DNA from 4 places in the Paenibacillus polymyxa M1 genome. Region 3 is predicted to be linked to each of the others. Evidence: riboswitches for the same ligand, from Rfam matches in the RefSeq annotation. Region 3 holds a riboswitch; each other region holds the start of a gene.
What was found. A riboswitch is a leader RNA that binds a small molecule or an ion and turns the genes downstream of it on or off. The one in region 3 is predicted to bind cyclic di-AMP.
Positions count from the first base shown of each region.

Region 1: linked by a shared signal. The riboswitch ahead of PPM_RS21190 (TrkH family potassium uptake protein) and the one ahead of PPM_RS00530 (C40 family peptidase) in region 3 are both predicted to bind cyclic di-AMP.
Region 2: linked by a shared signal. The riboswitch ahead of PPM_RS00140 (3D domain-containing protein) and the one ahead of PPM_RS00530 (C40 family peptidase) in region 3 are both predicted to bind cyclic di-AMP.
Region 4: linked by a shared signal. The riboswitch ahead of PPM_RS13415 (3D domain-containing protein) and the one ahead of PPM_RS00530 (C40 family peptidase) in region 3 are both predicted to bind cyclic di-AMP.

Region 1 covers NC_017542.1:4,703,652-4,706,793, reverse strand. Annotated here, with positions in the region: gene PPM_RS21200 (CPBP family intramembrane glutamic endopeptidase) at 1-653, opposite strand, end outside; cyclic di-AMP (ydaO/yuaA leader) riboswitch at 915-1,067, shown strand; gene PPM_RS21190 (TrkH family potassium uptake protein) at 1,476-2,816, shown strand; gene PPM_RS21185 (potassium channel family protein) at 2,835-3,142, shown strand, end outside.
Region 2 covers NC_017542.1:28,511-31,652, reverse strand. Annotated here, with positions in the region: gene PPM_RS00140 (3D domain-containing protein) at 20-1,168, opposite strand; cyclic di-AMP (ydaO/yuaA leader) riboswitch at 1,440-1,719, opposite strand; gene PPM_RS00135 (TatD family hydrolase) at 1,920-2,690, opposite strand; gene PPM_RS00130 (HD domain-containing protein) at 2,733-3,142, opposite strand, start outside.
Region 3 covers NC_017542.1:133,792-136,933, forward strand. Annotated here, with positions in the region: gene PPM_RS00520 (4a-hydroxytetrahydrobiopterin dehydratase) at 1-265, shown strand, start outside; gene PPM_RS00525 (GNAT family N-acetyltransferase) at 344-850, opposite strand; gene PPM_RS00530 (C40 family peptidase) at 1,154-1,654, opposite strand; cyclic di-AMP (ydaO/yuaA leader) riboswitch at 1,660-1,797, opposite strand; gene PPM_RS00535 (hypothetical protein) at 2,074-2,901, opposite strand; gene PPM_RS00540 (M1 family metallopeptidase) at 2,913-3,142, opposite strand, start outside.
Region 4 covers NC_017542.1:3,043,318-3,046,459, reverse strand. Annotated here, with positions in the region: gene PPM_RS13420 (amino acid ABC transporter ATP-binding protein) at 1-658, shown strand, start outside; cyclic di-AMP (ydaO/yuaA leader) riboswitch at 902-1,069, shown strand; gene PPM_RS13415 (3D domain-containing protein) at 1,076-1,744, shown strand; gene PPM_RS13410 (polysaccharide deacetylase family protein) at 1,942-2,748, opposite strand; gene PPM_RS13405 (NADH:flavin oxidoreductase/NADH oxidase) at 3,052-3,142, shown strand, end outside.

The sequences.
Region 1 (3,142 bases), 1.3 Mb from region 3:
CCGATTTTCTTTTCGTCCACGGTATATTTTAATCCACCTTCCCCCTCAGTGGTCGCGAGCTTCAATTCAGATGGCTTAAAGCCAAAGCGTTTGATCCATATTGCTGCAGCCTGTTCCTTGGCTTCGAGCGTCATGTCACCCTCAGCTACACGTACAAGTCTGCTTCGTGCTTGTTCATCTGTAGAAACATCAGCCTGTGTGTAATTGGTGCTGGAGGTGATCCGTTTAAAGCTAACGACCTTCCCAGTGGATAAATCCACATGGATTTGCAGCTTGCCCTTCGCTGAGGAGTCAGGCAAATCAACCCGAAAGGTTTCATAAGGATAATTTTTTTTCCATGTACGATCGTACTCTTGAACCAATTTTTCTCTGGATAAATAACCGTACAAATCTGTTTCAGCCTGATAGGTTACGACGGGCTTCTCTGGCTGTGATTCCGTATAGCCCAGCTCGGAACGGGCAAAGTCCAGGGCGTGTATGACCGCTTCTTGTTTGCTGATGACCTTTGCATTCATCAATGATTCCGGACTTGGATTGCTAATTGAGGGAATAAGCAATTGAAAGATAAAAAAGCAAATCAGGCCAACCCCGCCCAGCAAGCCTAATTTTTTGAAGTTGGCCGTGAGCACGACCGGTTTCCCGATAGGATTCATGAGTTTCCTCCTTAATCTGTAAATAAGAACATCCATTAAAGATATCATACTGCACAGGTTCCCGCCAACAGACCAGCGATATTCATGAAAATAGAGTGAAAGCACTTTAAAGTTTTAATAAAATTAGATAAGCTGTGATTAATCGATGTCTATTCGCGAATTAAAGCCAATTTCACGTTTTTTCGGCGAAATCGGTTTTGTGATCTGGATAGAGAAGGATTATAATCTTGAGGCAATGCCTATGAAATATATGGGTAATGATATACATTTAAGCCGAATTTCTATGAGAAAACGGGGGAACCATGTTACTGGGGTGAATTTTACAGCCGATCCTGATGGACCGGAAGTGTAAATAGGGCATACTGTGCTGTCCGAATCCGTCAGCTAACCTCGTAGGCTGTGGGCAGGAACCAAGTCAGGCACTCGGTTTTCCGGTGTCTTTTTTTGTGTGTATAAAAGTGTTTGGATTGGTTAGACCGCTGCGGGTTCAGATTATTCTTCCAATTGCAGTTATCCCCGGATTTTTTTGATTGTATAAACCCTTTAATGGTTAAAATCCGGAGATAAAGGCAAACGCTTCGCTTCTTCAGAACAATTCTGCCCCCTTCGCTGCTGCTCGCCAATAGCACAGGGAGCCGAGTAGTGTTTGACATGCATTCTTCCTGTATTCAGGGAATGCTAATTATAGCTACTTAAGGTTTGGAAAATCAAAAAAATCAGGGGCAACGACGATCGGAAGATAAATGGAACGCGTAGCGGGCTTACACCGTATTAAGTCACTGTTTTTATAGTTTTAAGGATTAGGAGAGAAGTGATGAATAGATGAATCCCAATGCACGCTGGCTTCGGCTTTCTCCACCGCAGATATTCGTTGCAGGCTTTGCCATTATCATTCTAATAGGTAGTTTATTGTTAATGCTGCCCATCTCTAATACAACAGGAAAACCACTTGCGTTTATAGACGCTTTGTTTACTGCCGCATCCGCGACCTGTGTAACCGGACTTGTCGTTAAGGATACAGGGCTCTTTTTTACAACCTTTGGTCAAATCGTTATCGTTGCGCTGATCCAGATCGGTGGTCTTGGCTTTATGACCATGGCTACCTTGATCGCGCTGGTGTTCAAACGTCGCATTTCCTTGCGGGAGCGCCTTATTTTGCAAGAAGCGATGAATCAGACCTCTGTCGAAGGAATTGTTGGATTGATCCGCAAGGTGCTATGGTACTCGCTGATGATTGAGGGCGTATGTGCAGCTATTTTTTCGATTCGCTGGTCATTTGATATGCCTGTCGGCAGGGCGATTTATTTTGGAATTTGGCATGCCATTTCCATGTTTAATAATGCTGGTTTTGATTTATTCGGTGAATTTCGCAGCCTGACAGGTTATGTATATGATCCGATTGTTAATTTTACAGCCATGTTTCTCATTATTTCGGGTGGTATTGGTTTTGTAGTGATGTCAGACCTGGCAGATTATCGTAAGCGTAAGAGACTATCCTTACATACCAAGGTGGTACTCAGCATGACAGCTGCTCTGATTGTCGTCGGGACGCTCGTCATTTTTGTATTTGAGTTTACGAATCCAAAGACGCTTGGCTCGCTTGATTGGGGTGGTAAACTGCTGGGTTCTTTATTCCAGTCCGTTACTCCACGTACCGCAGGTGCCAACACGCTGGACATTGCAGGCTTGCGGCAGGCTACGCAGTTTTTTATCATCATACTTATGTTTATTGGAGCTTCGCCTGGCTCCACTGGGGGCGGGATTAAGACCACTACATTTGCCCTGCTCATTGGAGCGGTGTTTTCGATGCTGCGGGGACGGGAAGATATTGTGCTGTTTCGGTACCGACTTGCGCAGGCACGAATTTATAAGGCTTTGACCATTACCTTGCTGGGGCTGCTGTTCGTGATTGGGGTGACGATGATTCTGTCCGCAACCGAAGATCATCATTTTCTAATGATCTTGTTCGAGACAGTGTCTGCATTTGGTACAGTAGGGCTGTCTATGGGGCTTACACCTGATTTGTCAGTTGTAGGCAAGCTGGTGATTACTCTGACGATGTTTGCAGGCAGGCTGGGTCCACTCACGCTAGCTTATGCACTGGGACCGAAAAAGGGTAAGGAATTGTATCGTCATCCAGAAGGTAAAATAATTATAGGGTAAGGGAGTTTTCGAGTAGATATGAAAACGCAGCAGTTTGTAGTCATTGGCCTGGGACGGTTTGGCTCAAGCCTGGCTTTGCAATTGGTGGATATGGGGTGCGAGGTGCTTGGCATTGATCGGAATGAGGATGTTGTAGACAGTATGAGTGAGATCCTGACACATACTGTCGTGGCGGACGCTACAGATGAGGATGCGTTGCGGTCACTGGGCATCCGTAATTTCGATTGCGGCATTGTTGCAATTGGTGATGATATTCAGGTAAGCATCCTGACCGCCATTTTGCTGAAGGAGCTGGGTGTGAGAAAAGTCGTAGCCAAAGCTATATC
Region 2 (3,142 bases), 110 kb from region 3:
TCAACATACACAACCTGTTTTAGTTGATTTCCGGCTTTACAGGTCCGATAACATATACGGTTTTACCGTGCTTACGACCAAATTGGTTAGCCCGGCTTAAACTCTCATAATACACATCGATTTTGTGGCCTTTAATCGCGCCACCGGTATCCTCCGCACGGCGGAAGCCTACCCCTTCAATATACACCCACCAGCCGATGGGAATTACATTCGGATCGACAGCGATGGTGCGTCCTTCCGTGACACGCGTGCCGGAGGCGGTACGTGTACCAATACCTGGCTCCTGGGCAGAGTACGCCGTCATGGAGACATTTTGTAAAACTTTTTTATAATTAAAATTAATACCTGCTTTACGGACAGCACTGCCCGAACTAACCTTTGTAGCCTTAACCGCATCTTTAGGGCCGATGGAAGCAGCTAGAACGACCGGTTTTTTCTTCGTCCCTACCGCAATTACCTTATCCACACGATTTTGTGCGACTTCCTTGTTGACCAGCTGTTTGGACACCAATTTTCCATCATGGTATACCTTTTGAACATGCTGGACTACCACACCCGATTTGCCACTTTGAATGACTCGATTATCGCCTTTATAGAGACTTGGATCTGCCGTTTTGATGACCTGATAAGGCACTTGTTTTTTCTGTTCGACCTGCTGTTTCTTTACACGGACGATTTTTATGTCCATGTTAGCTGAAACAGAGGCATCCAACGCAGGGTAAACTTTATCCGTTGATGATAATTTATAGCCCGAAGTGCGAATGGCACCCTCTACTGTATTTTCTGTTGTGTACAGCTTTTTCGTCTCATTGCCTGAGGATACTTTAACCTGATTGGCACGTTTAATGACTACGCGATCCCCATCCTGTACTGCCCCGTTTAGCGGCATGGAAATTGTATCATGCGGCTGAAGTGAAATAGAATGCTCATTGAGCAAATCTTGGAGCTTGGATTCCCGGGTTTCTACCGCAGATGCCTTACCATCGATGACAAAAAAGACTTGTTTTTTAGATTGCGTGTACATCAGAATTGAAATCATAATCGTTAGTGCGATTAGAAAAATAGCAACCAAAGCAGCCTGGCGCACATTCTCTTGCTTCCAACGTAATACGTAAGACATGCTGGATGAGCGTGACTCATGGGTCTCCTCTTTTCGGAAAATGCCCATTTCCTCCGTCCTCCTTACATAGCCCGCCGTCTGGAGTAAGACATAGTTGATCGTTGACGTGACTATAACAGATTTTCTACAAGACAAGCCCGTACTGCGACTGTCCTGCACCATGTACCCGTCTTCGCGGCATGCTGTCCTCCCCTGTTTAACCACAGTATGATGACAGATTTTCTTTTATTCACAACAAAAAAAGCCAAAGAAAGAGACTAGAGAGCTCTTTCGTGGCTTCCGACATGTGTGAATATGCGGGAAAACTCATGCACGAGATGGCTTCTCTCTTGTTACGCTTACGGGGTTAGCTGTCGGGTTCGGACGTAGAGAGTCGCCCTAGCTTAGGTCAACCGCTCATGGCGGTCGCCTTCACATTCACCCCGAAGACCCAGAAAGAAATCGAAATACGGCTTCTCTACCTGTTCAATCCCATCCGGGAAATGAATTTCGGTCGAGCCGGATACTGAGAGATATTATCTCTTGCACATACACCGGACGTACTGTAAGCCATATCGGTTCCCCCGTTCCCTGTAAAAGGGACTCAGCGAGACTGGTTCATGAAATGATTTGTTGATGTTTACACTCAACAACAATTCACTGAAAAGATGATATCCTGTTTCCATGCATGTTGTAAAGCAGGTTTCAAGTACATTTTTCAAAATATTCGGTTAAAAAATTGTAATATTCTTGAGTTTCCTGCAACAAAATCATAATTAGCTCCGTCTATCTCTTTATTTTGATTGATTTCTTCGCTTTTTCACTGAATGTCAAATCGTTCCAAGGCATTTTGGGTCGTAATGGATACCAATTCCTCCACTGTAATTCCCTTAATTTGGGCGGCTGCTTCTGCCACCAATCTCACATGTGCCGACTCATTTCGCTTCCCGCGAAACGGATGAGGCGTCAAGTAAGGCGCGTCCGTTTCAATAAGCAGACGGTTCAGCGGTACCTGGGCCAGCACCTCTTTTGGCTGCTTGGCATTTTTGAACGTTATGGGCCCGCCGAAGGAAAGGTGGAAACCCATATCCAGCACCATTTTAGCTGTCTCCCAACTCCCAGAAAAGGAGTGCATGACTCCGCCAATCTCGCCCGCCTTTTCCTCACGTAAAATCCTCACAATATCTTCATGTGCATCCCGGTTATGGATAACAATTGGCATCTTGAGCTCACGTGCCAGGCCAATTTGATTTCGAAGTACCCGCTGCTGCACATCCTTTGGTGATGTATCCCAATAATAATCCAGACCGATCTCTCCGATCGCTACAACCTTTTTATGACTGCATAACGATGCAATCCATTCTAAATCACCCTCCTGCATTGTAATGGCATCCTGCGGATGCCATCCAACGGCTGCATAAATAAAATCATACGTCTCAGCCAGCTTCATGGTGGATGGAATGGTCTCACGATTAAATCCGATATTGATCATCCGTGTTACTCCTGATTCGACAGCACGTGCTATAACTTCTTCACGGTCTTCGTCAAATTGTGGCGCATCTAGGTGAGTATGAGTGTCGAATAAATCCAAGGTTTTCATCTCCTTTTCTTACTTACATTTCTATATATTTGTCTATTGTTTGACAAAATAATTCCCTATTTCGGCAGGAAGCCTTTCTTTTACCCCGTTCAATTTATTCTGGGGAAAATACATGTGATATTTTCCTCGGTGAATGCCACTTATTGAGCGTACAATTTCTGAAACTTCGGATATTTCCCGCACCTCGCCCTGACGTCCAAGCAGTAAAATCTGGTTGTCCGTTGAACCGCCCTGCCGAAACACATCATAAGGAAGATCTGTCGGAAAATCAATTTCAAGATCATATTCAGGATGCAAGCCAGCCTTTTCCAAAGCCTCTCGAATATGGTCAACGGTATCTGTATCCATATTTTCAATCTCTACATATTTATACAATCTACGATCCATAAAACGGCTGCTCAAATCACTTAAAATTTCGTCCTTTTCTCGTTTCCATTGGCTAA
Region 3 (3,142 bases):
GGAGAAACTGGAGGGCTGGGAACTGGAGGAAGGACGTTGGATCGTTCGGAAATATAATTTTTCCAGTTTTATGAAGGGAATTGCATTCGTGGATGAAGTTGCCGCTATATCTGAGGCATTCAATCACCATCCATTTATTACGATTGATTACAAGACCGTGACTCTGCGTTTGACCTCTTGGGACGATGGCGGTATTATGGCCGTAGATATTAAGGAAGCCCAACAATATAATGAAGCTTTTGAAAAAATGCGCAGCAGTCATTGATTTTATAATGATCTGTTGTATATATTAAGAGCGCCTTCGCTACACAACATCGCGGTTGTATAGCGAAGGCGCTCTTATTTATAGAACCCGGTTCTGTTGTTCAGGACGATATACCATACAATAGAACGGTTTTCTGCCATCTGGAGTCTGACGTTCATAGGTATCCGTCAGCTCAAATCCAGCTGCCTTGTAGGCTCGTATAGCCCGCTGATTCCAGGTGAGAACCTCTAGGTCAATTTCATTCTGTGGATGACGTCGTCTGGCTTCCTCGGCAATGGCCCGGACAAAATCGGAGCCTGTGCCATGTCCGCATCTTTCGGGATGCATTCCAAGACCCAGCCGGGTCACACCGACCATAGGAAAATATTGAGCAAATCCCGTCAGCTCATTCTCTTCGTTCAGTACGGCAACATATTGCTCTTGGCGAAGCGTGGGACTTCCAAATTCGACTTCAAGTGCCTTCATTTGTTCCCAGGGAAGCCAGCCGTATATGTTGTAGGGGGGATCATAGCGCCACTCACAGATTTCAGCCGCTTGATGCTCGTCCATCGGTACGATCCGGTAGTTGGATATTGAGGCGGGCACTTTTTCATTCCTCCTTATGCAGGTACTTCAATCATTAACCACAGATTGTAGACAAGTTGTAGGAGAATGGCAAGCGTGTTTATTTCGTACCTAAGTCGGGTATACATTCAATAAGAAGGATTTACTGCTCATATGCTCCCCCAGCGGTGGCGGTAAAACCGACGATGTTCGCTAAAACTGAAACCTTTTGAGGTGTCAGTTCGTCAGTAATGATAATAATTACTGATGTAGTGGACATAAAAAACCGCAATTCGATTCCGGCCAGAATCAAATTGCGGCTAGAGTTAGCTTGCTGTGCGGTAGTTATTCTACGTTGTCGTCATCAGGAATATCTGAAGCTACAGAATGGTAAGCGTCTGTGCTCATAATTCTTTTTGCACCGACATAACGGTTAGCGTAATAATTTTCGTTCAGTGAGCTAACTACTACACCACGTGAAGTCGAGGAGTGGGCGAATTTCCCTTCACCTACGAAGATACCTACATGGGAAACGCCTCTTCCTGTGGTGTTGAAGAACACCAGGTCGCCTGGTCTCATTTCATCGCGGGATACAGAAGCTCCCATTTTGAATTGTGATCCAGATTGATGCGGCAGTTTAATTCCCAGTTTGTTGAATACATACATTGTGAAGCCGGAGCAATCGAATCCCTCGAGTGTAGTACCTCCGCTTCTATAGTTCGTTCCTTTGGCATCTTGGATGACCTGGTCCATCTTAGAGTCTGCAAATGCACTGCTGCCACCGAATGTAAAAGATGTAAAGGCAATGGCGAGACCCATGGCTGCGATCGTTAGCTTCTTCTTCAAAAAAAATATACCCCTTCCAATGCCTGCGAGGTTAGCTTAAGGATTCGGTAGAAGGTTCCCCTATGACCACTCTGTTGCGAGATCAATTCACCCAAACTGGTTCCCCCGCTTCCTAGGTGCCAGGAATTAGGCTTAACTTAAGATGTGCACCTTGGAGAGCAGTATTCACGACAACGATGTTTTTAAGATAAAGGTTACAATAAAGATTACAAAGTTGTTACTATCAGTTCACTGCGATTATTGTAACAAAGACAGCAGGCTTTGGCAAATGTTTCATCGCAAAAAGTTACAAAAAAAATCTGTTCCTAACGCCCTAGGAACAGATTCTGTTAACAGTATTCAGTTATGTGCCGTTTGCACGGGAAAGAAAAAAGTTTTTTCGACAGCTAAAAATGCAGGAGAAAGCATAAAGAGAGGGATTAGCCTCTGCTGGAGATATCGATGTGCCATAGACGATACTGCGAACTGATATGCCACAGCCTGACCAGACTGGTAACAAAATGATACGATTGCTGGAGAATTAGCGCCAACATACCAGTCCAAATTATCGCTACGGTGCCAAATAGACCGAAGACCAGCAGCACACAAGCACCAAGCAAGAGAGATACGCTTACAGCCGGAAGAAGCTGGCGAAAGAAGGCGAGCAGGGACGATAGTATGGCGTGACCACTGACCGAGCCCAGTTGCATATACAGGATGCACTGCCGAATGAACCAACCGTAAGCCACCCACCCAATGGCATAGGGCAACAAATGCAACAGGTAAGAGGAAGATTGCAGCGTTCCTGCTACAATAGGATAGAGTCTCGGTACCACCCAGAAGGCGGGAAGCAGCAGCAAACCCAACTCGATGATGTAATACAACAGAGATGACATACCGTGACGTTTCATCCCCTTGAAGAAGGACAGGCTTTGCGGTTCAGACGCATCGGTATACAGGCTTTGATATATGCCAGCTCTAATGAAGGGAGTGATTAGGACGCGCAATACGGTCGCCCCTAATAGTATCCATAAATACACATGTACTTCCTGGCTGTCCATCAAGGCGATCTGCCCCTCCATCCAAAACAAGGTCTTTCCCAGCTCGTTTTGGCTCTGACCAGGATAACGCAGCAGCAGCGGGACAACGGCCGACTGTACCAGCCGATAGAGAAATACTCCCCACAGCAGACGATACAAAAATAAAATGATAACGATATAAAAGCGTATGCGCACTAGCGCCCAGCCTTCTTTTAAAACAGTCCGCATCTATAGACACCTCACCATGACAGACTTCCAAGCAGTGTCTCCAACAGCTTGGTTACACTCACACTCCAACGGGTTTGTTGCTTTTCGTCCAATTCAGCCTTCAGGCTATTATTAATATGCTTGTTCTCCAGTGCAATAGTGTATAGAGGATCAACGGTCACATAGGACACGGGAGAGGTGCTTTTGAGTCGGAAAGATGTACTTTTGCCCGTACCGTCCCATGCCTTAAATATTGTGGTGC
Region 4 (3,142 bases), 2.9 Mb from region 3:
AGATATCGCCAAAGGTGAAGTAGTCGTCATTATCGGTCCGAGTGGTTCAGGAAAAAGTACGTTTTTGCGTTGTATGAATCTGTTGGAACAGCCAACAGAAGGGGAAATTTTGTTTGAGGGTGAGCCGATTACGGCCCGTGGTCATAATATTAATGCGACTCGGGAGAAGATGGGGATGGTTTTCCAGCATTTTAATCTGTTTCCGCATAAAACAATACTGCAGAATCTGACGCTTGCACCAACGCAGGTGAAAAAGCAGTCGGGGAAAGAAGCGGAGAAAATTGCGCTGGAGCTCCTGCGGACCGTGGGTCTTGAGGATAAGAAGAATACCTACCCGAACCAGTTATCTGGCGGTCAAAAACAACGTATTGCGATAGCACGTGCTTTGGCCATGCAGCCGCACGTAATGCTGTTCGATGAGCCTACTTCTGCTCTTGACCCTGAAATGGTTGGAGAGGTTCTGGACGTGATGAAGAAGCTCGCTGAGGGCGGCATGACGATGGTGATCGTGACGCATGAAATGGGCTTTGCCCGTGAGGTAGGGGATCGAATCATCTTTATGGACAACGGTCAAATTATAGAACAAGGTACGCCTGAGCAAGTATTCGGTACTCCAAGCCATGACCGTACCCGTGATTTTCTTGCTAAAGTGCTGTAAGAAAATGCTTTTATGAAATATTAACAAAGCCCTCTCGTGATGATGTTTCACGGAGGGCTTTTCTCTTTTTGTCACCATATCTCCATATTTTCGTAACAGAAAACGGATTCTTGATGACAAAATTGTAATGAGTATAGTATGATATTCAAGGTTACCAACATTTTCATGCAGATAAGGTTACAAAATTGTGATATTATGCAGTGAGCCAAAACTTACCGGGGCAGCAGTAATGATAATAAATACTCAGGTGCTGGGCTCAAACCATGGGAAGTGCGGGGGACGTAACAACGGCAATGATTCCAATGCATCATAAGATGTTGTGGATATGCCTAGGGGTGAATTGCACAAGCATAGGGCTTCTCCTGAGTCCGAATCCGACAGCTAACTTCGCAGGCATAACAGAGGAGGTACATATCTTTGAAACATTTAAAACATATTGGACAAACTATGAAATTTGCGGTGCTTGCTGCAGCTATTGCAGGGCTGGCACAGACAGCTGGAGTAGCAGATGCTGCTTCGCTTCATACTGCCAAAGAAGGCGATACCTTCTTTTTGCTTGCTCAACGTTATGGGGTATCAGTAGATGAGTTGACGAAGGCTAACCCGGATATTGCGTCCAACAACATATATGCAGGTCTGCAAATTAAAGTGCCAGACGAAAAAAGTGTAAAGGCGGCTTCGGATTCGAAGCCACAGCTTCTTACAGAGAAAGCACCAGCGAATGAGAAGCCAACAATTGAAGCATGGGGCAAAACATTCAATTACAGTAAAGTAGTTGATGTTAAAGCTACAGCATATTCTGCCGCAGCTGATGAAAATGGCAAATGGGGTGCGGTCGATTATTACGGCAATCCGCTTAAGCTAGGTACAATTGCGGTAGACCCGAAAGTCATTCCTATGGGAACAAAGGTGCTAGTTACAGGTTATTCCCATCCCGGATTGCCAGATCATTCTTTTGTGGCCGTTGCCCGTGATCAGGGCAGTGCTATTACCGGAAAGCGGATTGATATCTTTATCCCTGGCAATAAATCATTCGTGAACGACTTCGGCTTCCAGAATGTGAAACTGTACGTCATTGATAAATAGCATTGTGCTTATGTATGATTTGATTAAACATAATATAAGTTATGTAAACTTGATCTATCATACAACATATAACTGGGACGACTTTTTATTAGGCCCGGTCGTTTATCGCTAAAAAAGGCTGTCTTACAAGCAGAAGCATTCTGCTCGTTAAGGCAGCCTTTTTACGTTGTTGGTATATTTGAAGCTTAGACATACTGTTATTTTCGTTCCGATGTGTGAAGTAGCCGGGGGACAGTGACAAATTTGTAGCCCTTAGCTTTTAGAGAGTGGATTAGACCCGGCAAAGCTTGGACAGTGCCTTGCAAGTTGGAACTTTGACCTCCACCTGCATGCATTAAAATAATGGAGCCAGGTCTGGTAGCCGGGATCACGTTGCGCTGAATTTGTGTTTTGCTTAATCCCTTCCAGTCTAGAGAGTCCACATTCCAATTGACGATCATGTACCCATGACGACGTGCCCACTGGATTTGAGGCTCCGTGATTTCACCATAGGGTGGTCGTATCAATCTGGGTCGAAAACCTATGCTGGCTTCTAAAATGCGTTCTGTTTTTGTAATCTGGTGGCGAAAACGTTCTGGTGTGGCCTTCCTGAAATCCGGATGAGTATAGGAATGGTTTCCTATAGCATGACCTTCGCGGATGATGCGGCGTATGATCCCCGGATGCTTTTCCGCACGGTGGCCGACGATAAAAAAGGTAGCTTTGATACCGTTTGCGTGTAATACGTCCAAAACCTGCGGCGTATACCTTGAATCGGGCACATCATCAAAGGTTAAGGCAATTTGGCGGGTGTGCGGGCCGCACATTTTAAAAATGTCCGCATGCTTTTTTCGTAGCATCGCTAATGTTGGAGTAGCTCGATCTTTACTTTGATATACCGAAGTAGCGGCAGCAGCTTCCTTGGGATGGGGCGTTCCGATGTTAGGAGGCGTGTCCGCGTGAACGGGAAAACTTGAAAATGCTAGTAACAGTGCTAAACATGGCAACACTCCCCTGTACCGCATTTGTATTCCCCCTTTCCGTGCAGTGGTACCTAGTGGTGCTCTCAGCTATTATGTACCTGTCCTATTAAAATTATGCTGGTGATTGAGTGAAGCCCTACACGGCTGAAGAGAAGTACATCATGAAGCGGGTATCCGTGAAGATGACGAAGTAAACGTACATTTTCTCTTAAACATGACCGAAAACTGAAGCATTTTCGCAAGTTTTAGCCTTACAAAGGATTCGGTATACCGTGACAGCTGGTGTATAATGGGGATGCTATTCATAATGATACATACTTGGAATTGAGGGAAGGATGGATAAAAGTGACCGACTTGTTTACTCCTTATCAATTAAAGGGGCTTTCATTAAAAAATCGGATTGTCATGCCCCCAATGTGCCAATACAGCGTGGAGG